One region of the Arthrobacter sp. JB02-1C genome, then DNA from elsewhere that is predicted to be linked to it. Evidence: riboswitches for the same ligand, from Rfam matches in the RefSeq annotation. Region 1 holds a riboswitch; the other holds the start of a gene.

What was found. A riboswitch is a leader RNA that binds a small molecule or an ion and turns the genes downstream of it on or off. The one in region 1 is predicted to bind cyclic di-AMP.
Region 2: linked by a shared signal. The riboswitch ahead of AC3ANP_RS14900 (NlpC/P60 family protein) and the one ahead of AC3ANP_RS09145 (M23 family metallopeptidase) in region 1 are both predicted to bind cyclic di-AMP.

The regions. Positions count from the first base shown of each region.
Region 1 is NZ_CM173235.1:1,878,105-1,893,057, forward strand. Features, by position in the region: gene AC3ANP_RS09095 (sensor histidine kinase) at 1-848, opposite strand, end outside; gene AC3ANP_RS09100 (response regulator transcription factor) at 852-1,562, opposite strand; gene AC3ANP_RS09105 (DNA repair helicase XPB) at 1,630-3,276, opposite strand; gene AC3ANP_RS09110 (helicase-associated domain-containing protein) at 3,273-5,774, opposite strand; gene AC3ANP_RS09115 (hypothetical protein) at 5,785-6,018, opposite strand; gene AC3ANP_RS09120 (cold-shock protein) at 6,197-6,580, shown strand; gene AC3ANP_RS09125 (DUF3027 domain-containing protein) at 6,590-7,117, shown strand; gene AC3ANP_RS09130 (MFS transporter) at 7,169-8,476, shown strand; gene serC (phosphoserine transaminase) at 8,499-9,629, opposite strand; gene AC3ANP_RS09140 (iron-dependent transcriptional repressor DtxR) at 9,955-10,647, shown strand; cyclic di-AMP (ydaO/yuaA leader) riboswitch at 10,797-11,009, shown strand; gene AC3ANP_RS09145 (M23 family metallopeptidase) at 11,014-11,832, shown strand; cyclic di-AMP (ydaO/yuaA leader) riboswitch at 11,980-12,138, shown strand; gene AC3ANP_RS09150 (NlpC/P60 family protein) at 12,402-13,178, shown strand; gene AC3ANP_RS09155 (HNH endonuclease) at 13,424-13,924, shown strand; gene mobA (molybdenum cofactor guanylyltransferase) at 13,980-14,657, shown strand; gene AC3ANP_RS09165 (DUF6457 domain-containing protein) at 14,641-14,928, shown strand; gene AC3ANP_RS09170 (molybdopterin molybdotransferase MoeA) at 14,925-14,953, shown strand, end outside.
Region 2 is NZ_CM173235.1:3,168,899-3,183,851, reverse strand. Features, by position in the region: gene AC3ANP_RS14915 (anti-sigma factor) at 1-662, shown strand, start outside; gene AC3ANP_RS14910 (DNA alkylation repair protein) at 740-1,210, shown strand; gene AC3ANP_RS14905 (hypothetical protein) at 1,266-1,520, opposite strand; cyclic di-AMP (ydaO/yuaA leader) riboswitch at 1,689-1,887, shown strand; gene AC3ANP_RS14900 (NlpC/P60 family protein) at 1,892-2,641, shown strand; gene AC3ANP_RS14895 (dihydrofolate reductase family protein) at 2,697-3,293, opposite strand; gene AC3ANP_RS14890 (DUF5129 domain-containing protein) at 3,404-4,882, opposite strand; gene map (type I methionyl aminopeptidase) at 4,991-5,767, opposite strand; gene AC3ANP_RS14880 (VOC family protein) at 5,910-6,266, shown strand; gene AC3ANP_RS14875 (cation:proton antiporter) at 6,283-7,440, opposite strand; gene AC3ANP_RS14870 (sensor histidine kinase) at 7,483-8,481, opposite strand; gene AC3ANP_RS14865 (response regulator transcription factor) at 8,504-9,178, opposite strand; gene AC3ANP_RS14860 (VTT domain-containing protein) at 9,184-9,930, opposite strand; gene AC3ANP_RS14855 (phosphatase PAP2 family protein) at 9,933-10,730, opposite strand; gene AC3ANP_RS14850 (hypothetical protein) at 10,900-11,310, opposite strand; gene AC3ANP_RS14845 (UBP-type zinc finger domain-containing protein) at 11,708-12,055, shown strand; gene AC3ANP_RS14840 (DUF1345 domain-containing protein) at 12,099-12,773, shown strand; gene AC3ANP_RS14835 (endonuclease/exonuclease/phosphatase family protein) at 12,763-13,452, opposite strand; gene AC3ANP_RS14830 (thioesterase family protein) at 13,620-14,423, shown strand; gene AC3ANP_RS14825 (DUF2177 family protein) at 14,454-14,837, opposite strand; gene AC3ANP_RS14820 (lipoate--protein ligase family protein) at 14,854-14,953, shown strand, end outside.

The DNA.
Region 1 (14,953 bases):
GTGGCCACATCCTCGGGGGTGGCGAGGGCACCGTGCCGGTACAGCTCGGAGAAACCGCGAATGGTGACCAGCGGCGTGCGGAGTTCGTGGGACGCGTCCGCGGCGAAGCGGCGCATCCTGGCCTCGGAGGCCATCCTCGCGGCGAAGGCAGACTCGATGTGCGCCAGCATGGCGTTCAGCGACCGGCTCAGCCGGCCGACCTCGGTGTCGGGGTTTTCGACCTCGACGCGCCGGGACAGGTCGCCCGCGGCGATGGCGGCTGCGGTCTTTTCCACGCGTGCCAGCGGCCGGAACGAGCGGGTCACGGTCCAGGTGGCGATGAAGAAGGCCAGCACCAGGGTCAACAGCCCCACACCGACCACGACGAGGGTGGCGTGTTCCACTACAGCGTCCACGGGGTAGAGCGGCAGGCCGATCACCACGACCAGGTCGTGCCGGTTGCTGTCCACGACGTTGACCGCCACTACCCGCCAGTTCCGTCCGTCGGTGCCGCGGACCTGGAATGGAACCTCGCCGCGGGCGCGCGCCTCGTCCGGGCTGATGCTGCTGATTGCCGGGCGGGAGGTCTTGCTGCCGCCAAAGACAATGGCCGGCTGGCCGGGACCGAACAGGGTCAGCGAATAGTCGGTCGGGACGTTCGGGCTCTGCTCCTGCAGTTGGCTGAACGACTGCTGCTGGTGGGCGGTTTCGACGGCGGCCTTCAGCTTGTCGTCAACCTGGCCCTGGAGGTAGCTGTGCACCAGCGCGAGCGTTCCGGCGCCCGTGGCGGTGAGGGCCACGAGCATCAACGCCATCATGATGGCGACCAGTTGCGACCGGAGCGACGCCGCCTTCCAACGTTTGAGCAAGGGTCAGCGCTTTTCGGCCGTCCGCAGCACGTAGCCGACGCCCCGCTTGGTCTGGATCAGGGCGGGGGCCTCGGGGTCGATGTCGACCTTGCGCCGGAGGTAGGAGATGTAGGACTCCACGATCGAGGCGTCGCCGTTGAAGTCGTACTCCCAGACGTGGTCCAGGATCTGGGCTTTGGAGAGGACCCGGTTCGGGTTGAGCATCAGGTAGCGCAACAGCTTGAACTCGGTGGGGGACAGTTCGATCACGGTGCCGCCGCGGCGCACCTCGTGGGCGTCGTCGTCGAGCTGAAGGTCATCGACCCGGATGACGGCGTCATCATCATGCAGGGGCTGGGTGCGGCGCAGTACGGCGCGGATACGGGCCACCACCTCGTCGAGGCTGAACGGTTTGGTGACGTAGTCGTCGCCGCCGACCGTGAGGCCAGTGACCTTGTCCTCGGTGTCGTCCTTGGCGGTCAGGAACAGCACCGGGAAATGCTTGCCCGCCGCGCGCAGCCGGCGGGTGACGGTGAACCCGTCCATATCCGGCAGCATGACGTCCAGGACGGCGAGGTCCGGGGCGTGCAGTTCGGCGGCCGCGAGGGCGTCGCGCCCGGTGCCGGCCGACACCACCTCGAACCCGGCGAAGCGCAGCGAGGTAGAGAGCAGCTCGCGGATGTTGGGTTCATCATCAACGACAAGCAGCTTGGCTTCGGGACCGTTCTTTTTCATGATTCCCATCATGCTCCCAGACACTGGGTGTTTTCTGGGAGGCGGATGTGTGTTTCGTGGGGGCCAGCTAGCCGGTGGCGCCCACGTCCTTCGCGTCCATGATCCGGTAGGCGTAGCCCTGCTCGGCGAGGAAGCGCTGGCGTTTCGCGGCGAAGTCCTGGTCCAGGGTGTCCCGGGCCACGAGCGAGTAGAAACGGGCAGCCCGGCCGTCCTGCTTGGGCCGCAGCAGCCGTCCCAGCCGTTGCGCTTCCTCCTGGCGCGAGCCGAAGGAGCCGGAGACCTGGATCGCCACCGAGGCTTCGGGCAGGTCGATGGAGAAGTTGGCGACCTTGGACACGACAAGGGTCTGCATCTCGCCGGCGCGGAACGCGTCGAACAGCCGCTGGCGTTCCTTGACCGAGGTGTCACCCTTGATCACCGGCGCCTGCAGGCGCTCGCCGATCTCGTCCAGCTGGTCGATGTACTGTCCGATCACCAGCAACTGTTCGCCGGCGTGTTCGGCTACCAGCCGCTCCACGATTCCGGTCTTGGTTTCGGAGGTGGCGCAGAGCCGGTATTTGTCCGCGTCCTCGGCCATCGCGTAGGCCACCCGTTCGTCCCGCGGCAGGTCCACCCGGACCTCCACGCAGTCGGCCGGGGCGATGTACCCCTGCGCCTCGATGTCCTTCCAGGGCGCGTCGTAGCGCTTGGGCCCGATCAGGCTGAAAACCTCGCCCTCGCGGCCGTCCTCGCGGACCAGGGTGGCGGTCAGGCCCAGCCGGCGGCGGGCCTGCAGGTCCGCGGTCATCCGGAAGATCGGGGCCGGCAGCAGGTGCACCTCGTCGTAGATGATCAGGCCCCAGTCGTTGCCGTCCACCAGCTCCAGGTGCGGGTACAGGCCGCCGCGCTTGGTGGTGAGCACCTGGTAGGTGGCGATCGTCACCGGGCGGACTTCCTTGACCGAGCCGGAGTATTCGCCGATCTCCTCGGCCGTCAGCGAGGTCCGCTTGAGCAGCTCGTCCTTCCACTGCCGCGCGGACACCGTGTTGGTCACCAGGATCAGCGTGGTGGTGGAACTGGTGGCCATCGCGGCGGCGCCCACCAGGGTCTTGCCGGCGCCGCAGGGGAGGACGACGACGCCGCTGCCGCCGGCCCAGAAGTTCTCGGTCGCCAGCTGCTGGTAGGGCCGGAGCTTCCAGCCCGTTTCGTTGAGCATGATCGGGTGCGGGGTGCCGTCGACGTAGCCGGCGAAGTCTTCCGCGGGCCAGCCGATCTTCAACAGCAGCTGCTTGAGCTGGCCGCGCTGGGAGGAATGCACGACGACGGTTTCGGCGTCGATCCGCGGCCCCAGCAGCGGGGCGATCTTCTTGGCCCGGCTGACCTCTTCGAGCACGGGGTAGTCGGAGGTGCGCATGACCAGCCCGTGCTGCGGGTCCTTCTCCAGCCGCAGCCGGCCGTAGCGGGACATGGTCTCCTCCACGTCGATCAGCAGCGAGTGCGGAACGGGGAACCGGGAGTACTTCAGCAGCGTATCGAGCACCTGCTCGGCGTCGAGGCCGGCGGCCCGGGCGTTCCACAGTCCCAGCGGCGTCAGGCGGTAGCTGTGGATGTGTTCCGGGGCGCGCTCCAGTTCGGCGAACGCCGCGATCGCGTGGCGCGCCTCGGTGGCCAGCTCATGGTCCACTTCGAGCAGGATGGTTTTGTCGCTCTGGACGATCAGCGGTCCGTCACTCACTGGAGCAGTTCCTCCGTGGCCTCAACATCAATAATCCGGTGGATGGACAGGACGCGTTCGGTTTCCTTCGCCGGGTCAAACACCCGGACCCGGCCCCCTGTCACAGCCACCGGAACAACGGTTTCGCGGCTGGCATTCCCGAGGCTGTCCACCACGTTCATCACCACCCGCTGCTTGAGCCGGATGGCCTTCTGCAAGGTCTCCAGGCCCAGCTGCGTGGCGGCCTCGCCGCCCGCCGGCGCCGCGGTGCCGGTCGCTGCGGTGCCGGCGGGTGCGCCGGCCGGTCCCTTGCCATCGCGCAACACCGCGAGCTGCGCGTCGACGTCGGCGTCCGCCGGTGCGCTGCGCGGGGCGCTGTAGACGGGCCGCGCGGTTCCCGGCGCCGGGATGCCGCGCCGCAGCCGGACGACGGCGGAGCCGGACTCCTCCAGCGCCGGGGACAGGCCGAGGCCGCGCAGCACCTGGGCGGCCTCGCGCGGGGCCGCAGCCGAGACCAGGACTGTGGGGGCGAGCCGGACCAGGTTCAGGCCCGAAGCGGCGGCGGTGTTGAGCAGTTCCAGCAGGGCGGTCTCATCTTCGCTCTGGATGAAGCTCGCCGCCGGTCCCACCCGCAGCCGGGCATGCCGCGCAGCCGTGTCCTCGATCAGGTACTCCAGGGGCTGCGGCACGGCGGTGGCCGAATGCTCCCGCAGGAACTCCAGCAGGGTTCGGGCATCGTGGCCGGCGTCCAGCGCGCGGCGGACCGACGCGACGGAGAAGCGGTAGATGGTGGCGGGCCCCTGGCCCTCGGCATCCGCCATGGCGAGGAGTTTTTCGCTCAGCTCCGGGTCCAGGTAGCCGGGGGCGACGGCGGTCAGGTCCGCCTGCAGCAGCACGTGGTTCAGCGCGGCCGGCAGGTGTTCGCCCAGGATGGCGAGGGCCTCGTCGGGCTGCTCCAGGGCAATCGCTGCCCCGATCTGGCTCAGGGCGCCGGAGCCGACCAGCCCCAGCATCTCGGCTTCGGCAAGGACGCCGCGGATCAGCGAACTGAACCGCCGGGCCATCCGCGGCTGCGCCCAGTCGGCGCGCTCCAGCACGGCACCGGCGTCCAGCACCGGGGCCTCACCGTCACCCGCGCCGGCCTCCCGGGTGAGTTCGGCCAGGATTTCCAGGATGCGTTTCCGCACCACCGGGGCGTCCGGCCGCTGGGCTTCGGCGGAGAGGGCGTTGATGGCGGTGCCGGCCAGGCCCCGGTGCGGCTGGGCCGTCGGGACCCCGTTCACCGGCTGCCCCACCAGGGACGGGACCCGTTCGCTGGCCAGCCAGGCATTGACCAGCCACAGCCACTGTTCCTGCCGGGGCAGTGCAGGCCACTCCAACTGCGGCGCCGGAACCCAGGCGGAGCTGTCCACATCGAGCCGGAGCAGCCCGGCGAGGCCACAGAGCTCGGCGAGCACACCGGCGTCGGGCAGACCGATCCGCAGCGCGTCCGCGAGCCGCTTCATTTCGCGCACGCCCACACCGCCGCTGCGCAAGGTGACCAGCGGCTGCTCCCCGACGGTGTGGAGCAGTTCGCCCACCAGCCTCAGCGTCTCGGCGATGGCCCCGAGGGCCGCGTTGCGGCGCAGCGACGCGCTGGTCGTGCCCAACCGCGGTACCGGCGGGGTCAGCGCGAAATGCTCGATGACGAAGCCGCCGCGGAGCGCAAGCCCCACGCTGTGCGGAAGCTCCACATGGGCGGCATCCAGCGGGACGAGGAGCCCGCGGGCCAGCAGCCAGTCGACCGGGCCGACGTCCGGGCCTTCGTGCAGCACGGAAGCCCGCCGTTGTGCCTGCGGGACGGCGCCCATGGCCCAGTTGCCGAACCGGGCGAGCAGCGCCGCCGTACGGTCCGGTGCCGACGCCAGCAGCCGCTGCAACGCCTCCGGCGAGGCGGTCCAGTGCTGCAGGGACAGCGCCGCCTCCATCGGGGTGGCGGCAGCGGCGATGTCGGCGCCGCCTTCACGCAGCTCGCCGACCAGCTGCACGACGCGCTGCGCGAAGGCAGGCTGCAGCCGGACGAGTTCGGTGTAGCTGCGTCCCAGCCCCGCGGGGTAGATGCCGACGACGTCCTTGAGGCTGCCCACCGGAAGGTAGTGCCGCTGGCGTCCTGCGGCCGCGCCGGCGCCATGTGGGGGGTCCGCCCGGTGCACCAGGGCCAGCTCCTGGAGGGAGTGGAGCAGCCGTTCCAGCGCGGTGAGGGTGGCGCCGTTGATCAGCCGCTTCAGCGTTGCGGCCGAGGCGCTGTGCCCCGTGTCGGTATTCGTGCACAAGTGCAGTGTCTCGAGGACCTGCATTTCGGGGCGGTTAAGCCGTTCCAGCGCGCGCTGCACGCTCACACGGCCGCTGGCCCGGGCGGCGAGGGCGGCAAAGTCGGGCACCGGCGGGGCTATCAGATCCGGCCGGGCAGCGAAGAGGGCCCGCAACGAGTCGTCGCTGCGGGCCTGCAGTTCCTTGCTCAGCGCGCGGATAAGGGACATCAGTCCAACGTTACCGCTCGCCGTGTTCCCGCGTCCGGCGCCGGGCAGCGACGGCGCCGGCCACCAGGGCGAGCATCAGCAGGAAGGCCACCGGCAGTCCGTAGAGAGCTGTGGAGGTGATCCACGCCGGCGCCACGGAATGATTAAGGGCCATCACCATGACAACGCCGACGGCGGCAAGGGAGAGCACGGCGGCAGCGGCCGCCAGGATCAGGAGGGGCTGCCTGAAGCGCTGTGGTGTCATGCAGGCAACGCTAACAGGCGGGCTCTGCCCCGCGCCTCAAACCGCCAAATTAGCCAAGGCAGGATAACCTTGGAGGAACAGACCATCACGGTCCGGGCAGTCACTCCCTGAACCCGCATAACCATGCGGATGCGGTGACCGTCGGCCGCGTCCCAGCAGAACGAAGAAGGTTGATTACGTGCCCACCGGCAAGGTCAAGTGGTATGACAAGGAAAAAGGCTTCGGATTCCTCGCGGGCGAGGACGGCCAGGAGGTCTTCCTGCCCAAGTCTGCGCTTCCGGAAGGCATCACGGAGCTGAAGGCAGGCACCCGGGTGGAGTTCGGAGTGGCCGACGGCCGCAAGGGTGCCCAGGCCCTGGGCCTGCGGGTGCTGGACAAGACGCCGTCGATTGCCAAGGCCAAACGGCCCAGTGCGAAGGACCTTGCGCCGCTGGTGCAGGACCTCGTCAGCGTGCTGGACAACCTTTCCGGAACGCTGTCCGCCGGCAAGTACCCGGAGGGCAACAAGGCGAAAGCCATCGCCACCGCGCTGCGCAAGGTCGCCGACGAGCTGGACGCGTAAGGCGCCGTCATGACTACGGAATCCGGACAGAACGCCGCCGTGCCAGCCGCGGGCGCCAAGGCAGGCTCCAAGCCCCGCTACGGTGTCCCCGTCTGGCGTACCGGCAAACCGGATGCCTTCCTGGCCGCCTCCGTGGACGTGGCCCGTGCCGCCGTGGAAGGGATCGCTCCCGCAGAACAGATCGGCCGGCACCTGGCCGCCAAGAGCGAGGGTGACCGTTTGGTCACGCACCTTTTCGAGTCCCGGCTGCCCGGCTACGGCGGCTGGCAGTGGTACGCCGTCCTGACCCGGAACTCGCGCTCGAAGACCGTCACCGTGGATGAACTGGGCCTGCTGCCCTCCGACGATTCCATCCTGGCCCCGGAATGGGTTCCGTGGGCCGAGCGGGTGCGGCCGGAGGACGCCCAGCAGGAGGACGCCCAGCAGGGTGCCGCGGACGCGGCACCGGCCGAGGACGCCCCCCAGGAGGACGACGACGCCGCGGACGCCGCCGCCGCCGCCGACGCCGCCGACGCCGCGGCAGACAAGGCTGTTTGAGGCGACGGAAGGCTTGCTGACAGCGACGCTCCTACGGGGGGAGGCCCGGAGATGAGATCCACCTTCCAGTCGCTTGGCGTCCTGAACTACCGGATCTGGTTCATCGGCGCCCTGGTTTCCAATATCGGAACCTGGATGCAGCGTACCGCGCAGGACTGGCTGGTTTTTGACCACCTGACCCGCCAGGATGCCGGGGCCATGGGCGTGACCATGGCCCTGCAGCTCGGCCCGCAGCTCTTTCTCGCTCCCGTGGCCGGACTGGTTGCCGACCGCTTCAACCGCAAGACACTGCTGATCCTGACGCAGTCCGGGATGGCCCTGCTCAGCGCCGCCCTCGGACTGCTGGTGTTGTCCGGGGCGGCGCAGCTCTGGCACGTGTACATTTTTGCCCTGCTGCTGGGTATCGTTTCGGCCCTGGATGCACCGGTCCGGCAGACGTTCGTCTCGGAACTCGTGCGCGACGATTACCTGCCCAACGCCGTCGCCCTGAACAGCGCGTCCTTCAACGTGGCCCGGATGATTGGCCCCGCCGTCGCCGGCGTGCTCACGGTGGCGATCGGGCCCGGCTGGGTCTTCCTGGTCAACACGCTGACGTTCCTGGCCCTGCTGTTAAGCCTGGCCAAGATTCCCACCGCCTCCCTGCGGCAACTCCCCAAGGCCGCCGCGGGCAAGGGCCGGATCCGGGAGGGCCTGCGCTACGTGCGCTTCCGGCCGGACATCGTGGTGGTTCTGGTGGCGGTGTTCATCGTCGGGACCCTCGGGCTGAACTTCGTCCTGTTCATCGCGGCCATGGTCGGCACCGAGTTTGGCCTCGACGCCAGCGCCTTCGGCCTGATGAACTCGATTATGGCCATCGGTTCGCTGACCGGGGCACTGCTCTCTGCCGGCCGCGGGAAGCCGCGGATGCGGGTGATTTTCGGGGCCGCCGGCGCCTTCGGCGTAACCGCCGGCCTGGCCGCGCTGGCGCCCGACTATTTCTGGTTCGGGGTGGCGCTGATGCCCGTCGGCCTGTTCGCGATCACCATGATGACCAGCGCCAACGGCTACGTCCAGACCACCACGGACCCGGTCATGCGCGGCAGGGTGATGGCGCTGTACATGGCGATTTTCATGGGCGGAACCCCCATCGGCGCCCCGCTGGTGGGCTGGGTCGCGAACGTCGCAGGACCGCGCTGGTCGATGGGGGTCGCCGCCGTCGCCGGGCTGGCCGCGGCGCTGATCGGGATGATCTGGATTGCCCGGGCGCAGCACCTCCGGATCAGCTTCAACCGCCGGGCCAGGGGGCTGCGGTACTTCCGGGTCGCCCCGGCGGACGGCGCCGGCCGGGCGGAGAGCCCGGACAACGCCGTCGACCGCTGACCGGCCGCGAGGGCGCCGACAGCTACTGCCGGAGTTCCTCCACCACGAAGTCGATGCACTCGAGCAGGGCCGAGACGTCATCGGGGTCGATCGCCACAAAGGTGGCGATCCGCAGCTGGTTGCGGCCCAGCTTGCGGTACGGCTCGGTGTCCACCACACCGTTGGCCCGCAGGACCTTGGCGATGGCTGAGGCGTCGACCGAATCGTCGAAGTCGATGGTCGCGATCACGTTGGACCGGTCCTCGGCCCTGGCGACGAACGGCGTGGCGTACGCCGACGCTTCCGCCCAGCGGTAGATGCGTCCGGCCGAATCGGCGGTGCGCGCGGCCGCGAAATCAAGGCCGCCGCTGGCGTTGAGCCAGCGCACCTGTGCCTCCAGGGTGACCAGGGTAGCCAGCGCCGGCGTGTTGTACGTCTGGTTCAGCCGTGAGTTCTCGATCGCTGTCTGCAGGTCCAGGAAGTCCGGGATCCAGCGTCCGCTGTCCTTGACCCGGGCGGCGCGCTCCAGCGCCGCCGGAGAAAACAGGCCCAGCCACAGGCCGCCGTCGGACGCGAAATTCTTTTGCGGCGCGAAGTAGTACACGTCGGCTTCGGCGACGTCGACGTCCAGCCCGCCCGCCGCGGAGGTAGCGTCGACCAGCACCAGGGCGCCCTCGTCCGCCCCCGCCACCCGCTTGACCGGGGCGGCGACGCCGGTGGAGGTCTCGTTCTGCGGCCAGGCATAGGCGTCGACGCCGGCTTCGGCCCGGGCCTCGGGGCGCGTCCCCGGCTCGGCCTTAATGATTGAGGAATCGGCCAGGAACGGCGCCTTGTTCGTGGCCGAGGCGAACTTCGAACCGAACTCGCCAAACGACAGGTGCTGCGCCTTGTTCTCGACGAGGCCGAAGCTGGCGACGTCCCAGAACGCCGTGGAGCCGCCCACGCCCAGGATGACCTCATAGCCGTCCGGGGCCCGGAAGAAATCGGCCAGGCCGCTGCGGACGGACCCCACCAGGTTCTTCACCGGCGCCTGCCGGTGTGAAGTCCCCAACAGCGTGCCCGACGCCGCGCGGAGAGCCTCGATCTGTTCCGGCCGGACCTTGGACGGGCCGGCGCCGAACCGTCCGTCGCGCGGCAGCAGGTTTGCGGGAATGGTAATGCTGGTGTCGCTCACTGGGGCTCCAATTGTGGCTGGGTGCGTGGCGGGCTCGGACGGATCCCGGGCCGACTGCGGCAAGGACCCGGATTTATTCTGCCCGACGGGCCGGCCCGGCCGGGAAAAACGCCCGTCACAGTCCGGTCATTGAGACCACTCGGGCGCCGGCAGCCCTGCCGGCGGCACGACCGGGCGGGGAACGCCGGCCCGCACCGGCAGATTATCCGGACTAATTCAAAATAGGCTAGGCTGGCCGGTGACGCATGGCGGGCCACGCCCGGGCGCATTGGGTGCGCTGTACGGTGGGGAAACGCAAAGGACGGCGCTCGAGGAGCTGAGCTGAATGACGGATCTGATCGACACCACGGAGATGTATCTTCGGACGATTCTGGAACTCGAAGAAGAGAACATCGTCGCCCTCCGCGCCCGGATCGCCGAGCGGCTGCGGCATTCCGGCCCCACCGTGTCCCAGACGATCGGGCGGATGGAACGCGACGGCCTGGTGGTGGTGTCCGGCGACCGGCATCTGGAGTTGACGGCGCCGGGCCGTAAGCGGGCCATTGAAGTCATGCGCAAGCACCGCCTCGCCGAGCGGCTGCTTGCCGATGTCATCGGGCTCGACTGGGCCTATGTCCACGAGGAAGCGTGCCGCTGGGAACACGTGATGAGCGAACGGGTCGAACAGCGGATATTCGACATGCTGGACCACCCAACCGTGTCGCCCTACGGAAACCCGATCCCGGGCCTGGCCGACCTCGGCGGGCTGCCTGCGGCGGCCTCGGAGGGCGTGCTGAGCCTGCTCGACGCCATGTCCGGCTACGGCGCGGATTCCCGGGTGACGGTGAACCGCCTGGCGGAGCCGATCCAGGTCGAGCCGGAACTGCTGGTCCAGCTGGACGAAGGCGGCATCCGTCCGGGCGCCAGGGTGTCGCTGGAGCGGGTGGGGGAGTACATCTCGGTGCGCGTGGCGGACATTGAAGGCGCCCTGGAGCTGCCGCCGGAAGTGGCGGCCCATGTGTTCGTGACGCTGGGCTAGTCCGGCGAAGGACCTCCCCGCCGGAGCGGCGGACACGTTGTCCACATACAGATAACGGATTTATTACCGCCGGGCTTAATCGCCTATAGTTGAGCACTAGCACCGATACTAAAGCGTTACCGGATCCGAAGCCGAGCTCTGCCAGCGGATCAGTCAACGAGTCACCTTTCTGGCAGAGGCGGGGGAACCACTCACGGCCGATCTTGCATCGGCCTCGGGGTGAAGTCCGCTAGCGGCAAGCAACTCCACGAACAACCCCTCCCTGGTTGGCCGTGTCCGGATGCTTGCACCGGCGGACCGGGTCTTTGATCTCTCTGACCCGAATCCGACAGCTAACTTCGCAGGCTATCCAGAGAGGAACCGTTCTTGACCATGCAGACTGTCAGGGGCCGCCGCCGTGCGACCGGTCCCGCTCCGGAGCCGCGCCCGGCCGACGTCGTCCACGCCGAGCGCCCGCGGGACCCGCGCCGGGATGAGCGCCGCGGCCGCCGCAGCCCGCTTCGGCAGGTTGCGGACTTTGCCAGCGCCAGCGGCATCGGCCAGAAGGCCGGCATTGCCCTTGCCTCCACCGGCCTGGCCCTCACCGTAGCCGTCCCGGCCACCGGCCCCGTGCTGACGGCCGAAGACAGCCGGACCGGCGCGGTGGCCGCGGCCGCGCAGCCCGAGGTCCGGGCCGCTGCCGCGCAGATCGACTTCAACCGCACCGCCGTCACCACCAAGGGCGACCCGGAGGGCAAACTCAAGCAGCTGCTGGGTGCGCAGTCCGCCGGCAGCATCACCCGGGCTGCCTCCGCCGGCAGCCTCGGGGCGCCGCTGGACAATATGGTCACCGCGTCGGCCTTCGGCTACCGGGTCAGCCCCATCACGGGCGCAGTCGGGGAGTTCCACCGCGGCCAGGACTATGCCGCACAGTGCGGCACCGCCGTGCACGCCGCTGCCAGCGGCACCGTAACCTTCACCGGGTGGCACCCCTACGGGGGCGGCAACCGGGTGGTGATCGACCATGGCAACGGCCTGGAGACCACCTACAACCACTTGTCGTCATCCAGCGTGCGGGTGGGCCAGCAGGTCTCCCGCGGCGACGTGGTGGCGATGAGCGGAACCACCGGCGCCTCCACCGGCTGCCACCTCCACTTTGAGGTGATGGTCAACGGGGAAGTCGTTGACCCGCTCGGCTGGCTTTAAGCCAACCTGAGGGATGACTCGCATTTGTTTGACACGCCGTGATCTGAATGTGACATTGAGTCCCAACTGTTGTACCGTATGAAGCACGCCAACTCCTCCGGAGTTGGCGCTCTTGAGTGGATTGCCTAACTCTGCCACCGCTCAAGGTCCGTTCGCATGACATCGTCTGGCAGGGGCGGGGGAACCAATTTTGGTCTTCGCAAGAAGGCCTTGGGGTTAAGTCGCAAAGCTTCCCAGGAAGCAGCGCGGCCGGGTGACTCCCATCCGAATCCGACAGCTCACCTCGTAGGCATTGGGAGAGGCTACTTTCGTGTCTTCACGCCACAATGCTGCGCGTTCGCGCGCCAGCGACGCTCAATTGAGTCCGCTGAACTCCATGCTCCGTGCTGCCCTTGCCGGCGCCCGGACTGGTTCGCACACCGCAGTTCCCGCTTTTGGCGCGTCTTCGCAGTACACCCTTCGCTAAAGAAACCCGTTTCGGGGGCGATCCGGCGTACCCCCAAGATGCCGGAGCGTCCTCAGTCCCGCCTGCAACAGCGCGGACAAAGGATCACGAAAGAGAGAACTTAATGACTACTCGTGCAACCATTGCACGGCACCGCGCGGAGGTCACCAAGACCAACTCGCTGGCTGTCATTGCCAAGGCCGTCGGCGAAAACGCCGGTGGCATGGGCCGCCAGGCCGCCGTCATCGCCGCAGCCTCGGGCCTGGTGCTGACCAGCGGTATCGCCGCCAACGCTGCCGAAACCAACGTGCAGCGCGAATCGACGTCCGCGTCCGCCCTCGAAGTACAGTCCACCACCGCGCCGGCAACCATCTCGGCCGCCTCCAGCATCGCGATCACCTACGAGAAGCCGGCCGTCCATACTGCCGCTGCTCCGGTCGTTCAGGTTGCCGAGGCCGCCAAGCCCGCCATCACGGTCCAGGACTCCACCGGCACCGCCGCGACCGCCACCGCCTCCACCGGCACCGCGACGGCCTCCCTGGCCGCCTCCGAGGCACCCCGTGCCGTCAGCGGCATGGGCGCCACGATTGCCGCAGCTGCGTACGCGCAGATCGGCGTCTCCCAGGACTGCACCATGCTGGCCACCAACGCGCTCGCCGCGGCAGGCATCAACTACCACGGCTGGCCGGCAGGTTACCTGTCCCTCGGCCGCACGGTGAGCGCAGCGGAGGCCCAGCCGGGTGACCTCGCCTACTACCAGAACGGCGGCGTGGGCATGGCCCACATCGCTGTGTACGTCGGCAACGGCATGGCCGTACACGGCGGCTGGAACGGCGGCACCACCGCGCTGTACAGCGTCAACGTGGGCTCGGGCCCGGTCTTCATCCGCGTCGGCGGCTAAGCACCTTCCACGACGCAGGCCGGCATCAGCCGGCCGGCACCTTGCAAGAGACCCCTGCCCTGCGGCGGGGGTCTTTTGCGTTCCCCGGTGGTGGTCCGGGCGCGACGCGCGACGTTGTCGTGAAAAGAAAATTCGGTAATCCGGTCTTGGGTGTTTACGCTTGTGGTGTCGATCCATAGCCCGACCATGCAGAGGGCAGCCGGCCCTCGTGCCCCTGGCGGGTGCGGCCGTGAAGAGGTATGCGGATGCGCACTCTCGTTCTGAATGCTGGATATGAACCGCTGGCGGTAGTCACCTTCCGCCGGGCGCTGGTGCTTGTGCTGACCGGGAAGGCCAGCGTGGTGGCCGAAGGGGACGACCCGGTGGTAGGGCCGCAGGACATCCTGGGCCGCCCCTCGGTGATCCTGCTGAACCGGTACATCAGGCCGCGCTACAACACCCTCACGGCGGTCAGCCGGCGCGGAGTGCTGCGACGGGACAACCACCGCTGCGCCTACTGCGGCAAGGCTGCCCACACCATCGACCACGTCCAGCCCAAGTCCCGGGGCGGCGCGGATTCCTGGGAAAACCTCGTGGCCGCGTGCCTGCGCTGCAACAACGCCAAGGGGGACCATACCCCGGCCGAGATGGGCTGGAAGCTCGGCTTCGCCCCCGGGCCGCCGAAGGGCCGCACCTGGCAAATCAAGGAACTCGAAAAGCCCACGCCTGCCTGGGACCCATTCCTGCTGCCCGAATCGGCGCACTGAACCGCCGCTGTCTGGTCCGACGTCGACGCCGTGCCGCGGCGGCTAGGCTGGGCGGGTGGAATACGACGCCGTCATCCTTGCCGGTGGCAGGTCCTCCCGGCTCGGAGGCTCGCCCAAGGCCCAGCTGACGTTCGACGGCGCCACCCTGCTGTCCCGGGCGCTCCGGGCAGCGGAGGGAGCCCGCCGGACGGCAGTCGTCGGCCCGGATCCGGGGGACCTTCCGCCAGGCGCGCAGGCCTGCCGCGAAGACCCGCCATTTGCCGGCCCCGCCGCCGCGATTGCTGCCGGCCTGGCGGCGCTGGCCGGCCCCGGGCCCGGTGCGCCGGCCGGCCGCCCCGCCGCGCTGACCCTCGTCCTGGCCTGTGATATGCCACGGGTCGGCGCTGCGGTCGCCGCCCTGCTCCGCGCGGTGTCCGACGCTCCGCAACCGGCCCTCGACGGGGTGGTGGCAGTCTCGCCGGATGGGCGCGTCCAGCCGCTGGCGGGTCTTTATAGCACAGCTGCGCTAGTACATGCCGTGGCGGAAGCAGCCGGCCGCAACAGCCTCAATGGCGGCTCCGTCTTCGCCCTCCTTGCTAGGCTGGAGCTGCGGGAGATTCCAGTTCCGGCGGGCTCAACGGCTGACGTGGATACCTGGGGCGACGCCTTGGCGTTGGGCGTGTCCGGCGCCGGCGGGTCCGGGACAACGACAGCGAATTCGACGTGGGAGGCACAGAGTGAAAAGCCAGGATGAGACGCTCGAGGACTGGTGCCGCGCGCTGCTCCAGGCCCTGGAGTTGGAAGACGTTGAGATCGACATCAACGAGGTGCTGGGGCTGGCCGGGGTAGCGGCCCATTCGATCGTGCGCCCCGCCGCGCCGCTGACCACCTTCGTGGCCGGCTTTGCCGCCGGCCTCGCCGCGGGTTCCGGCCAGGCGACCGACAGTGTTTCCATGCAGGCAGCCATGGGCGTGGCCCGGAAGCTCGCCAAGGAATACGCCGCCTCCGAGGCTTCCGGGGCATGACGCCGGACGGCGACACGGACGCCGA
Region 2 (14,953 bases), 1.3 Mb from region 1:
CCCTGGGGCTCTCCCCGGATCTGGCCGACGATCCGCTCAGCGGTCCACCGGTGATCCCGGGGCGCCCCGATGACGGCACGGCCGGCGCAGGGAGGCTCGCTGACCGGCAGCCGCGCCAGGCCACCAACCGGAAGGCCAACACAAGGCAGCCCAACAGCCGACAGGCTGGCGGGCACGGGCTCCGCCGCAGCCAGCGCCGGCGGCCGTGGGTCCTCGGCATGGCCGCGGGGATCGCCGTGGGCGCCGCCGGGGCCTGGGCTGCCTTGACCCTCCTCGGCCCCGCCGAGCCCCCGGTGGCGGCACCGACGACGCCGCCGCCCACGGCGGCGGTCCTCGGCGAGGCAGAACTGGCCCCGCTGGCGGGTCACTCCGCCAGCGGGACCGCCCTCGTGGAAAAGCTCCCGGACGGAACCCGGCAGGTGGTCATCAACCTTCCCCAGGAGAAGCTCACGGGCTTCCGCGAGGTCTGGGTCGGGTCCGCAGACCTGTCCAAGATGGTCAGCCTGGGGGTCCTCGGCCAGGGCACGGCAGCCTTTGTCATCCCCGGCGGTCTCAACCTCGCCGATTATCCGGTGCTCGACGTCTCCAACGAGCCCTATGACGGGAATCCGGCCCACTCGGCGGACAGCATCGCGCGGGGCAAATTCACCGTCCGGGGGTAACGGCGCCGGGGGTAACGGCGCCGGGCGCGAAGGGCGCCACGACGCGGACCCGGACCCGGACACGACAAGATGGACCCATGAGCGATGCTGGCGACTTCATTGACGGGGGACTGCAGCGGGAGAGCTCGTGGCGGCGGGCCGAAGAAGCGCAGGCCCGTTTCGGTCCGGACCTGACGTGCTACGGCGCCTCCGTTGGCGCCGTCCGCGGCACGGTCCGGGACGCGCTCCGCCGCTACCGGAACCTGGGCCACGACGAGCTGACAGCGCTGAGCTCGGAACTCTGGGCGGTTCCCGTCTTCGAACGGCGGCTCGCCGCCGTCGTTCTCCTGCAGTCCCGGCTGCTCCTGTTGGACAACACGGACCTGACCCGGATCGAGGGCTACCCCGCGAGGCGCGGATCCGCGAACTTGCGGATCCCCTGGCGGTCGACGTCGTCGGGCCGCTCATCGCGGGGCTGGACGGCGCCCGCAGGAGCCGTGCCGAGGCGGTCCTGGCGCGGTGGCTGCACGATCCGGACCCGCGGCTGCGGAACTCGGCCGCCCTGGTGACCGAGGCGATCGGGGCCGCCGGGGTTCCAAGGCCCAAAAAACGCGCCGGAACGCGTTAGTTTCGCGGCCGCCGCTCAACCACGGCGTAAGCCTTGCCATCGAGGAATTGCCAGTCCGTCAGCACCATAAAACCGAGCGCATCCACGCGGTCATTTAAGACATGGAGGTCGAAACCGCCGTCCCGCGGCTCGGCATCCCACGTTGCGACATGGATTTCGTCGCCCTCCAGGACCAGCAGTTCGGTGTTGACGTCAAAGTCTTCCTCCGGCTGCTCGCTCAGCTGGCAGATCGCGACACAGGGGCTGTTCATAACGTGCCTTCGCTCGACGTGCTCTCAACAGCCCGATCCTATGCCGCCGGGCTAACGGCCGACCAGCCGTCCCGTCCGCACAGACACGCCTTCGTTACCTGAATGTGACATTGCGTCTCGAGTCCGTTACGGTTAGCGGGTGCCTGTTTGTATCCGATACGGGCGCTCCCTCGCCGATTGCCTAACTCTGCCGCGGCCCGGGATCCGAATGCAACCTTTCTGGCAGAGACGGGGAAACCACTTTGTGACCTGCACTACTGGCAGGTCTTGGGGTGAAGCCGCACAGCGCCCGCTTTTGCCGGGCCCGCGGCCGGGTGCCTCCCATCCGAATCCGACAGCTCACCTCGTAGGCATTGGGAGAGGCTACAAACATGTTCTCAAGCACTACTGCCGCGCGCCATCGTTCCGACGACACTGCCGCGCGGTCTTCAGCATTTTCGATCACGTCAGGCACCATCGGCCGGCAGGCCGCGGTGATTTTTGCAGCCTCCGGACTCGTTCTTTCCAGCGGCATGGCGGCTAACGCCGCTGCCGCACCGGCCGAACGCGACGCCGCCCCGGCGTCAAGCGTCGACGTCGCGGGCAAGGTAGCGGCGCCCGTCACGGCCGATTCCGCTGTGCGGATCAGCTTTGACCGACCGGCCGTAGCCACCACCGCCGCGCCTGTGGTCGAGGAGCCCGCTGCCGCCCCGGCGGCGGCTGCCGCGCCAGTTGCGCCCGCGCCGGTTGCCGCAGCACCTGCGGCGCCCCAGATCACCGTGCAGGCAGCTGCCGCTCCGGCGCCGGCTCCGGCCGCCGCCGGCGGCCTCAACGCGGCGATGCTCGCCGCGGCATACAGCCAGATCGGCATCATCCAGGACTGCACCGCCATGGTGGAGAAGGCGCTTGGCGCCGCCGGCCGTCCGGTGGGCGACCTCGGCCCCCAGCAGTTCCTGAACCACGGCACGGTCGTGGGTGATCCGCAGCCCGGCGACATGGTCGTCCAGAGCGGCCACGTTGGCATCTATGCCGGCAACGGACAGGTGATCAGCGGTGGCATGAACGGTACGAACCAGACGATGGTGCACCCGCTGTCCTGGCTGACCGCCACCGGCGGCGTCACCTTCGTGCGCGCGTCCTAGTCGACGGCGCCGAAGCCCCAACGGGCGGCGTCGTGGCCGGTGGCCGGTTTTCCCATCAGGGAGGCCGGCCACCGGCCATTTCGCTGCCCGCGGCCCCGGTGCCGTACCGCAACAGCACCACGCCGTTGCCGAACCGCCGGGTTTCGAGGAGCGTGAGGGCGCTCCCGTGCTCGGCCGGTTTGAACAGCGGTGAGCCACGGCCTATCAGCACCGGGTGAACGTAGACCCAGTACTCGTCGATGAGCCCGAGGCGGCGGAAGCTATCGGCCAGACCGGCGCCGCCGAGGGCCAGGTCGCCGCCCGGTTGCGCCTTCAGGTCCAGTACCTCCTGGGCGACGACGTCGCGCACGACCGTGGTGTTCCAGTCCGCCCGCTGCAGGGTTTTGGAGTAGACGATCTTGGGCATCTCCCGCCAGATCCTGGCGAACTCGGCCATGACGGGCGGGGTCTCGGGATCCTGATCCGCCGTCGGCCAGAAACCGGCCATTAGTTCATGGGTGACGCGGCCGTCCAGGAAAGCGCCCATGCCCTTCAGGCGCTCGTTGAAGTGGCGATGGAGTTCTTCATCGACCATGTGCCAGCCGATGTCCCGGTCCGGTCCTTCGACAAATCCGTCGAGGGAGACCGAGAGGGCGACAATAATCTTGCGCATGGCCAGAGCCTACGCTCCGGCCAGGTGGGTGCGTGAGGCAACAGGGTGCGGCGTCACCGTGGCCGGGTTGCTGTCAGGTGCGTGGGAGCCGGTTGTCGACGGATCGTGGATCAGAAGCTGGACGAGCTTCCGGACCCGGAAAAACTGCCGCCGCTCCCGCCGTAGCCCGTGCTGCTGCCGCCGCCCCGGGCGCTGCTGACACTGCTGAGCCCGGTGCTGAATCCGGTGTTGAAGGTCGCCACGGAGAAGAAATAGGAGGGCGGGTAGACGGTGCCGAGGATGCTCGGCTCGTAGCTGGGCCGGCGCTTCCGGCCGTTTCCGGCTTGGGCCTCGGTCATGTCCGCGCGCATGAGTTCGGCCTCGTGGTCGTTCCTGGCATAGCCGGCGATCACGGTGTCCGCGTGACTTTGAAGTAGTTCCGACAGTGCGGTGCGGGCGTCCCGCAACCGGTCCAGCGCCGTATCGGCACTGATGCTGCCATCGGCCAGTTCGGCGGTCCAGCGTTCCAACTCCCGCTGGCTTCCATCCCGGAACGAGCGCAGGGCAGCGGCGGTCGCCGTATCGCCTTCGCCGTGCCCCTTGGCGAGCATGCCTTCAATGCCGGCCAGGTCGCCGCGAAAGGGGGCCAGTTGCCGGTCCCACGCCGTCGCCCAGGCGGAGCCCCGGCTAAGCAGGACGTTGGTGTCCGCGATCACATCGTCCAACGCATCGAGTTCGGCCGCCGCGTCGGCATATTGGCGGGCCAGCAGCATGTTCGCCCTGCGCCCCAGCTGGCCGGGCGTCAGGGCGTGCACCCGGTGCGACAGCCCGGTAGCGACGCTGTAGCGGCTGAGGAAGGTGCGGTACTTCTCCAGCACGGTGCTCCCGTACCGGGAGGACTCCGGAATGGTGCTGGCGTTCAGTTCCGTCACCTCCAGGTCCATGCTGACGCTCGCATAGTGGGCGTCCCCGCGGGCGATTTCGCGGCGGCTGCCCGCGCGGGTCCGCCAGCGCACCAGCAGCCAGGTGCCGGCGCCTGCCACGACCGCGCCGGCGGCGCTCCAAGCGGTCACGAGGAAGGCCGTGGAGCGGTACCAGGGCTGGTTGATCAGTTCGGCTCCCCGCCGGATCCCGGCGATGGTTCCCTCCGTCCATTGGGCATCCCGCAGCAGGTCCTTGGCGGCATTTTGGATCTCGTCGCGTTGTTCGAGCGACACCTTCCGGTCCTCGCCCATATACGTGCCGACGTGCCGACCCACTGGATCAAGCGCGAAGATGAACAAGCCGTCCGCCCATTTCTGCCCGTCGGGGCTGATCCAGTCCGGGTGCGACGCCCGGGCGAAGCGCAGGACCTCCTCGTTAAGGTTGTCGGCGGCTTTGCCGTTGTAGGTATAGACGGCCACCTTCGTGGACTGGTAAAAGTCGATTTTCCGCACCGCGGGCAGCAACGTGTTGATGTCCAGTACCCCCGCGCGGTCCTCCACCACGACGTCGGCCGGCGGGACGGCGAGCGCCGCCGTGCCCGCGGCCGGCAACAGGCCCATGAGCCCTGGCAGCAGCAACAGTGCGGCCGCGATTTGCCGGCCCATGCGTGTGCGGAAGTTCCCCATGGTCTGAGGGTAGCCGAGGACCGGGGCCACCGGGCGGCGCGATGCGGTTTCACGCGGGCGACGGAGGGCGGGGCCGGTCCCGCTGCCGCCGCGCCGGCTTCGCCTCGACTAGGGCTGTCGAGGCAGCGTCAGGACCTCGGCGCCTTCGTCGGTGATGGCGATGGTGTGCTCACTGTGCGCGGTGCGGCAGCCTGTCGCGCTCCGCAGTGTCCACCCGTCCGCGTCCGTGACGAGTTCGGCGGTGTCGGCCATGACCCACGGTTCGAGGGCAAGGAGCAGCCCGGGGCGGAGCGTGTATCCGCGGCCGGGCCGTCCGGTGTTGGGCACGTGCGGGTCCTGGTGCATCGCCGACCCGATGCCGTGGCCTCCGAAATCGGTGTTGATCGGGTAGCCGGCCTCGCTGAGGACCGAACCGATGGCGTGGGAAATGTCGCCGAGGCGTCCGCCCGGCACGGCGGCGGCAATCCCTGCGGCCAGGGCGCGTTCGGTTGCGTTGATCATTGCGGCGCTCTCCGCCGGGATGGAGTCGCCCACGATGAAGCTGATGGCAGCGTCAGAGGCGAGTCCATCCTTGAGCACGGCGAGGTCGAGGGTCAGCAGATCGCCGTCGGCCAACGCGTAGTCCCGGGGCAGGCCGTGCAACACGGCATCGTTGACGCCGGTGCAGATGTAGTGGCCGAAGGGGCCGCGGCCAAAGGGCGGCGCGTAGTCGACGTAACAGGAGACGGCGCCGGCCTCGACAATGAGGGCCTTCGCCCAGCGGTCGATGTCCAGGAGGTTGGTCCCCACGCGGGTGCGGCTCTTCAGGATCTGGAGGATGTTGGCGACGACGGCGCCTGTCACTCTGGCCCGGTCCAGCTCGGCGGGGTTCAGAATTTCGATCATGCGGTGCCTTCCTTCGGTATGAACTATCCGTCCCGGTCCCATTATCCCGGTGCGCGGTGATGCTGCTCCGGCCGGCATACGGCCGGGAGAATGCCGGGATACGGGGGTGCGGTCCGCCGAAAACGGTCCTAGAGTGTTGGCCATGGCTATTGCGCGCTTCCCGGTCGTTGTACTTGACTGTCCTGATCCAAAGGCCCTTGCCGAGTTCTACGGTGCAATGCTGGAGTGGAAGGTGGAGCTCGACGACGACTGGTGTTCCGTCCGCGCCGAACACGGTGATTCACTGGCTTTCCAGCGGGTCGCATCCTTCGTCCCCCCGCAATGGCCCGGCCAGGACCAACCCCAGCAGATGCACCTCGACGTCGTCGTCGACGATCTTGACGTTGCCGAGGCAGCGGTGCTGGAGCTCGGTGCCACGAAGCACGAACACCAGCCGGGAACGACGTTCCGGGTCTTCCTGGATCCCGCCGGCCACCCGTTCTGTCTCTGCCTCAGCTGACTTCACTGCAGCCGAGTCACGGTATGGCGTCGCGGGCCTCCGGCGGCGGCCCAAAGGATTTCGCTGCCCGCCGGCCGGCCAGTGCGCTCGCCGCAATGGTGATCAGCGCGCCCAGCAGCAGGGCCGCACCCTCGCCTGGCCGCAGCACCTGAAGCTGGGTGCCGATGCTGGCCGCCGCCACCGGCACCCCCAGCTGGGCCGCCGAGAGTACGCCGAGCGGCACGGGCAGCCCGGAGAGCCTGAGTGCAGCGTGGAGCAGCAGGGTCCCGAAGCCCAGCGACAAGCCCAGGCCGATCATGCCCGGCTGGCCGGCGAGCTCGCGCAGGTCCAGGGAAGCACCCAGCCACACGAAGAAGAGCGGGCCGAGGAATCCGTCGCTGACGCCGAAAAGCTGGCGTGCCAGCCGCCTTGGTTCACCGACGGCGGCGACCACCAGCCCGAGGGAGAACCCAGCCAGCATCACCGAAACGTGGCCAGCCGCGGCGACGCCGGCGAGGGTGAAGAGCAGCGCCAGTTGAATGCGCAGCTCCAAGGCAAACTTGCGGTCTTCTGAGAGCCGGTGCATGCGCTGCCGGATGCCGCGGCGCTCCAGCGAGCGCAGGGCGAAGAAGAGCACGACGGCGCAGGCGCCCACCGCGAGCGCCCCGAGGGCGGCCCGGCCGGCGTTGGGCGGGTCCACCGCCAACGGCAGGGCGACGATGCAGGCGACGTCGGCGACGGCTACCTGTGCTGTCATGGCCACTACCTGCGGGCCGCGCAGGCGCAGCGAGTCGATGATCGGGAGGACCAGCGCGGCGGAGGAGGAGGCCAGCAGCACCGCGTACAGCGGGGCGTGCCCGGTGCCGAAGGCCAGCCCCAGGCCCGTCCCGATGATCCCTGCCGCGGCCACCGCGATCAGCGCCCGGGCCGACCCTGGGCCGAGGGCGGCCCGGGTCCGCGGGTCCCTGACCGGTACGTGCGTGCCGGCCACGAACATCATCAGCGCGAAGCCGACGTTCGCCAGCATGCTGAAGGTGGGGTCCGTTGCATCGACCAGCGACAACCCGGTCCGCCCGATCGCGATGCCGGCCAGCAATTCGCCCAGAACCACCGGGAGGCGCCAGCGGACCGGCAGGGCGAGCAGCGGGCCGGCCAGGGCGACGACGGCGATCAGCGCCAGCGACCAGAAGCTCACCATGGAATGAGACTAGTCCCGGCCGCGCCCGGGAGCGCCAGCTCACGCGCCGTGGGCCTGTGGGAGCGCAATTCTCATGACGGTGCCTGTCGGGCCGGTGCGGGCCACTTCCACCGTGCCGCCGGCGGCCATGGCGATCTCCCGGACCAGTGACAGGCCGATGCCGAAGCTCCGCTGCCCGCGCCCCCCGTCCGGGCTGGCCGTGCGGACGAAGCGGTCGAAGATCCGGTCCAGGTCCACGCCGGTGATCCCTGGTCCGGTGTCCGCCACGCTGATGATGGCCCGGTCCTGTTGCACGGCGGCGGCGATGGTGACGGTGCCGCCGGCCGGGGTGTGGGACAGGGCATTGTCCGCCAGCGCCAGTATGGCGCGCCGCAACGCTTCCGGTTCGATCCGGGCCCGCGGCCTGGCCCGGGCATCGAAGACGAGCCGGATGTCCTTGGTTGCCGCCAGTTGTTGCAGGCTTTCAGCGACGGAAGCGGCGACGTCGGCCAGCTCCGTCGGAGCCGCAGCGGGGTCGGGAGCCACCGCGGTGGCCGCAAGCAGCAGCTCGTTGACGATGCCGGTCAGCGTCGAGGCATCCTCGCGGATCCGGGCCAGCGCCAGGGCCGGCGGCGTTCCCGGTTCCGCGTCGCGCTGGGCGAGCTGGATCCGCGCGTCCAAAATGGCCAGGGGCGTCCGGAGCTCATGGCTGGCATCCTGGACGAAGCGGCGTTGCCGCTCCAGCGCCTCTCCCAGCGGACGGATGGCGCTGCGGGCGCTGAGCCACCCGACCAGCCCGGCCAGGACAATCCCTGCGAGTCCGGCAAGGATCATGGCCTCCAGCAGGTCCCGGGAATCCAGATAGGCATAGGTGGTTCCGGAGCCCGTCGGCGGCAGCTCCGGGTGGGCGAGCTTGTTCAGGAGGTAGAGGGCACCGACGGTCAGGAGGCAGATCACCATGACGGCGCAGGCGGCGCTGATACGCAGGGCCACCTGGAGCGAGGTTTTGCGCAGGATGCTCTGGTCCGGGGCCCCGCCGGGCGTCACCTGCCTACTCATTCGCCTTCCCTTCGTCCGGACATCAGTCCCTCGGCTCGCCGATTTGATAGCCCACACCGTGGACGGTGCGGATCACCGACCTGGAAATCTTCCGGCGCAGGTGGTGGACATAGGTGTCAATCACGCCCGGTTGGTCCGTGGGGTGGAAATGCCCGGCGAGCAGCTCGTCACGGGTGAAGACCCGGTCCGGAGAGGCTGCGAGCGCGGTGAGCAGCTCGCACTCTTTGGCGGTGAGCGAGACGAGCCCGCCGTAGGCGTTCCGGACCGACCGGGACAGGGGATCGAGATCCCAGTCCCCGACGGCCAGGATGGCTGGGGCCGGCTCGAATGTGCGGGTCAGGGCGCGAAGCCGCGCGGCCAGTTCACCGGCGTCGAACGGCTTGGTCACGTAGTCGTTGGCGCCGGCGTCCAGGCCCTTGACTTTGTCGCTGGGATCGCCCAGTGCCGTCAGGATCAGAATCGGGGTGGAGACGCCCTTGGAACGTAAGGCCCGAATCAGCGTGATCCCGTCCATGACGGGCAGTCCGCGGTCGATGACCATCACGTCCCACGGAGCGGCCAGACCCTGGTGCAGGCCGTCCTGGCCGTTGACGGCGAGCCGGACCCGGTAGTCAGGTTCGAGCAGTTCGGCGATCAGCGGACCCAGCACGGGGTCGTCCTCAACGAGGAGCAGGGTCGGCAGCGCGGCGGCGGTCATGCCGCCTATTCTTTCGCGGCCGTTTCCCGGGACAGTCCGTCGTCGGCCGTGTCGCGGCCGGATTCCGCTGCAGCGTCGGGGGACATGCCCGCGTTTCGGCCGTTCCGGCGTCGTTGCCGCAGGAGCTGGACGCCCCACGGAAGGACCGACACCAGGACCATGATGGCAGCGATCACGTCAATGTTCTTGGCGATGATCTCGTAGTGCCCCAGCCAGGTGCCCAGCAGGGTTACGGACGTGGCCCAGGCCAGGGCACCAACGATGTTCCACACGGTAAATGCCCTATAGGAGTAGCGGCCAATGCCGGCGGTCAGCGGCGCGTAGGTCCTGACGATGGGGACGAAGCGGGCCAGCACGACGGCGGCACCGCCATGGCGGCGGAAGAACTCTTCCGTGGCGGCCAGGTGCGAAGTCTTGAGAATCCGGGCATCGTCTTTGAACCAGCGCCGGCCAAACGTCCGGCCCAGCAGGTAACCAACCTGGTCGCCGGCGATTGCGGCTGCGGTCACGACCCCGATCAGCACGGGCAGAGTCAGCTGCAGCTGCTGGTGCAACAGGCCCGCCGTGAAGAGCAGCGAGTCGCCGGGCAGGAACGGGAACAGCACGCCGGATTCGATGAACACCATCACCGCGATGATCCCGAGGGCGGCCGGTCCCAGCCCTGCCAGCAGGCTGGCAGGGTCCAACAGCGAGGGAGTTCCGGATGCGGCAGCCAGGGTAGGAGTCAGTGCGGCGAGATCGAAGCTGTACACGCTTACGTCCTTTGTTCGGGATGGGGCAGCGGGGACCCTGTCAGGCGGGCCGCGACGCGGGGGCCGAAGCGGTTCCACAGCCCGGCCAGCAGCACGACCGCCGCGCTCGCGGCCAGGAAGGAGGCCACGACGTCGGTGGGGTAGTGCACCCCGATGTAGATCCGCGACCAGGCCACGATGAGGGCCATCAGCGGTCCTGCAACAGCGACGGGCTTGGCCCAACGGGTGCCGCGGGCCAGGAAATAGAGCGCGAACGCCAGCGCTACGGCGAAGCACACGTGGCCGCTGGGAAAACTGTTGGAGCCTGTCTCCGGCGCCAGCGGGTCGAAAAGCATGGCGGGGTTTGGCCGTTGCCGGGCGATGACGAGTTTGAAGACCTCGCTGGCGGCCCAGCCGGAGCAGGCCACCAGGCCGAAGCCGACGGCCTTGACCAGATCGCGACGCACCAGCCAGATGTACAGGGCGGCGGCCCCGATCAGCGCCAGTCCGGCGACCGGGCCGAAAACCAGGTTGATCGCCATCGCAACGGCGCTCAGGGCCGCGACATGGTGTTGGCTGAGGTCCTGGTCCACGCCCAGCTCCGCGGTCGTCTCGGCCGGGACCAGCTGCACGGCCAGGCCCAGCGCGATCACGGCCACGGACAGCAGAACGCCCACCAGCAGCCAGTGCCGCACCTGGGGGAGTGCCCAGAAGCGCGGTGCTGCCCAGGTGCGTGGCCGGCCGAGGGAATACGGCGCAGCGCGGTCGGCAGGGGCGGGTCCAGTCATCGATTCCTCCGGCTTGGTGGCAGCGGCGCGCATGTGCGCGTCTCGTCCAGTCTCCCGCGCCGGGCTTAAGAATCACTTAAGAACTGCTCCGGCCGTGGTGCCGGCGGCCCGGATGCCGCCCGGCCCACGGCAGATGGACGGCGGGAGGCGCCGCCTTCCGCCGTCCTTTCGAGCAGTGGTTCAGGTCCTCAGTCAGGGCCCGTTACCACCTGATCGCCCTGTTGTCGTGCCGGTTGTCGTTCCTGTTGTCGTGCCGGTTGTTGTTGTCGTGCCGGTGTCCGTTATGGTCCCAGAATCCGTTCCGGTCGTGACGGCAGCCGTCGTCGCCGGTCCACCACCCATTGTGGTCGTTGTCGTCGCGCCAATTGCCATTGTCGTCGCGCCAGCCCCAGCCATCGGAGTTGTCGTGCCAGCGGCTTTCGTTGTCAAACCAGCCATGGCTCCTGTCGTGCCGGTTGGTGTCCCGCATCTGGTGCTTGTGCTGGTAGGTGGCCTGGTCCCACGAACTCGTCGTGGAGCTGGCCGTGGCAGCGCTCGCAGGCATGGCCGCGGCGCCGAGTCCCAGGGCGGCCGTAGCAGCTGCGGTTGCGATGATGTGAATGGTCTTGTTCATGTACCTGATCCTTTGAAAAGCGTCATACCACCGTTGCCCGCGCGGACTGCGGCAATGACGCTGCGCGGAGTCTTCCGCCTTGCCACATGGCTGGGTGCCGGGGATATGTTCTTGATTGCCGAAATGGCGTCGCCGGGATCTTGGCCGGCCGTCGTGGTCCGCGTCTACAGGACCTGCATGCTCCGGATGGGGGTGCCCGGAGGACCATTAAAGTCCACGCCCCCGGACGCGTCCCGAATAGGGACTAAAGTCCCAAGCGGGGGCTCGCTTTTATGCCGGCCGGGGCGGCAGGGGGAGCGTGCGAGTACGCTGGAACGGACGGGAACGACCGCGTAACGGGTGGGCCGGCAGGGGAGGGAACCCCGGTGTCCCTCCCGGCAGCAGCGAGGAGACCAGCATGGACGCGATAGCCGGAATCGACCCTTCGGTGCCGCCGAGCGGAGCGGGCTGCGTGGAATGCCAAACCGGCGGGGGCTGGTGGCTACACCTTCGCCGCTGTGCCCAGTGCGGACACATCGGCTGCTGCGACAACTCACCCGGCCAGCACGCCACGGCCCACGCCCAGTCCGCCGGCCACCCGGTGATCCGCAGCTTCGAACCGGGCGAGGACTGGTTCTACGACTACCGCAGCTCGGCTTTTTTCGAGGGACCCGCCCTTGAACCGCCGGTCCACCATCCCCTCGGCCAGGGCGTCCCGGGTCCGGTGTCCCGGCTTCCCGAGAACTGGGAACAGGAACTGCGCTGAGCGGAACCGCGTACGGGCGCGGCAGAAGTGCAATGATCGGTGCATGAGGACAACAGACACCGGCCCGCGCCAGGTACGAACTTTCGACTCCCGGGCCCATCATTCGCGGCTGCGCGTGGTGGTGATGGTCGTCGTCGGGGTCGCGGTGGCGGTGGCGGTAGGGTCGCTGAAATCCTGGGCGTATGCCCCGGCGGTAGGCTGGGCGGCCGCGTCATTGACGTACCTGATCTGGGTTTGGGCCGTGATCGGACGCTTGTCGGCCGAGGCGACGTCGGCGCACGCCCGGCGCGAAGATCCCGGCCGGGGCGTCTCCGACGTCCTGGTCCTGACCGCAACGGTCGCCAGCTTCGCCGGCGTCGCCTTGATTCTCCTGGACGCCTCAAACGCCGCGGGCGGCGCGAAGGCGGCGATCATCGGGATGGCCCTCGGCAGCGTGGCGCTGTCCTGGTTCCTGGTGCACACGCTGTACACCCTGCGGTACGCCTCGATCTACTACCGGGACCAGGCGGGGGTCGACTTCAACGAGGACACGCAACCGCGCTATGTTGACTTTGCCTACCTGGCGTTCACGGTGGGGATGACGTTCCAGGTCTCAGACACCGACCTGAAGACCGACGCCATCAGGTCCACCGTGCTCCGCCAGGCGCTGCTGTCCTACCTGCTGGGAGCGATCGTGCTGGCCACCACCATCAACCTGGTGTCAGGCCTCATTCACTGACAGCAGAGCTAGGTCCGTACTCCGCCGAAATCAGGATGGGCAGGTGGTCCGAGGCGCCCCGCGGCAGGGTTTCGACGTTGTCGATCATGAGCCCCTGCGAGGTCGCAAAGTCGAAGTGGCCCTTGAAGACCTTGTAGCGGGTGTACGTACGCCGGTCGCTGAGCGAGAGCTCATAGCCGGCGTCCTTCATCTGCTCGGTCAGGTACTTCGTGAAAAACGGATAGTTGAAGTCGCCGACCATGAGCGTCGTGGGACCGCCGCCCATGCCGAGCAGTTCCGCATGCGCCGCGTGGATCTGGTTCCGCCGCAGCGAGTTCGACGCGGTCAGCGGCGCCGCGTGAAAGGAGGCGATGACCAGGTCAAGATCAGTCTCCTTGTCCACCACCCGGGTGCCGATCAGCCGCTCGTGCGCTGGTGCCAGGACCCTGTCGTGCAGGGATTTCTTCAGCGCGAACGTCTTGGTCTCGCCGGCGGTGAAACGGTCCTCGCGGTAATAGATGGCCAGTCCCAGGCGGTTGCCCTTCGTAGCGTCGGCAAGCTGAAGCTCGCCAATGTTGTCCGGCAGGTCTTCCGTGTCGCACTCCTGCAGGCACAGGGCATCAATCCCGTAGTCACTGGCCAGGGCGGCCAGTTCACCACTGGCCTTGTGTTTGCGGAGGTTGTAGCTGATAACTCGGATCAGGGGGGCACCTCTTCGCTGCATAGTCGGGGTAAACCTGTTTCCGAGTCTACCCAGACCTGCCGAACTGATGGGAACCCGGCGCCGCGGCCGCGGCCGCAGTCAGTGCCTGCCTGGAAGGATAGGCTGGTGGGGATTCTCTGATGAGTGCTGCGAAAGGGTCGACATTGACTGTTGAATTACCGGTGCTGGCCGAAGGCAATTTTTACTACCAGGCGCTGGGGGAGGGGCGTTTCCGCTCCACACTGCACGCCCAGGGAGCCTGGAATGCGCACGAACAGCACATGGCCCCGGCCTCCGGGATCATGGCCGACTGCCTCGCCCGGCACGAGCCGCGCGATGACATGCGGATGGCCCGGATCAGTTACGAGATCCTTGGCCTCATCCCGGGCGGCGACTTCGAAGTCACCACCACCACGCTGCGCCCCGGCCGGACCATTGAACTGCTGCAGGCCGAACTCGTCGCCGGCGGCCGGGTGGCCATCCGCGCCACGGCCTGGCGGATGATCACCGCCGACACCAGCGCCATCGCCGCTTTTGAGGACCCCCGGATCCCGGCACCGGAGGACTGCGAGCCGTACGACGCGGCCACGGTCTGGCCGGGCGGGTACATCGCCTCGTTGACGATGCGGATTGCCGAGGGGCACCGGGCCGGGTCCGGGACGGTCTGGCTGCACACGGACTACCCGCTGACGGACCGGGCCGACAGCGGCGACCTGGCCCGGCTGGTGGGTCTGGTGGATACGGCCAACGGGATCGCCGCCCGGGTCCCGCCGGGCCAGGACAGCTACGCCTTCCCCAACCTGGACCTGCAGATCCACATGTACCGCCGCCCCGAAGGCGAGTGGCTGGGCCTGGACAACGAGGTATCCTTCGGCACCGACGGCATCGGCCTGACCTCCACGGTGCTGCACGACCTGCAGGGGCCGTTCGGCCGCGCCGAACAGATCCTGACGCTGCGGAAAAGCTGACCGGGAAGCTGGCCGCCCCGGCCGGTCCGGTCAGTGGAAGACGAACCAGCCGACCAGGGTGGCGACACCGGTCAGGAAGGCGCCCCACAGGATGTCCGCCACGACGATCGGCAGCGGCCAGTTCTTCAGCGTCGCCGCGTTGGTGAGGTCGTAGGTGGCATACGCGAACGCGCCCAGCGCGGCACCGTAGCCGAGGGCGCCCAGCCAGCTGCCGCCGTCGAGCGCGGGCCGGAGCGCAAAAAACACGATCCCGGCGATGTACAGCACGTAGAACACCACGGCGTAGCCTAGATGGGGCTTGTCGGCCAGCAGATGGCCGAGATGCCGGCGGTAGAACCTGCTCATCGATTTGAGCCAGACGGCGTCGACTGCCGCGAACGTGGCGGCGACCACCAGGAATTGCAGAATGAGCATAAGGGAGCATAACAACATGCAGCAGGCCGCTGCCGGACCCAGGGCGCTGACCGTATACCGGCAGGAGCGCTCCCTGGGCGCAGCGCAGGACCTGGATCTGGCCCTCGAACTGCTGC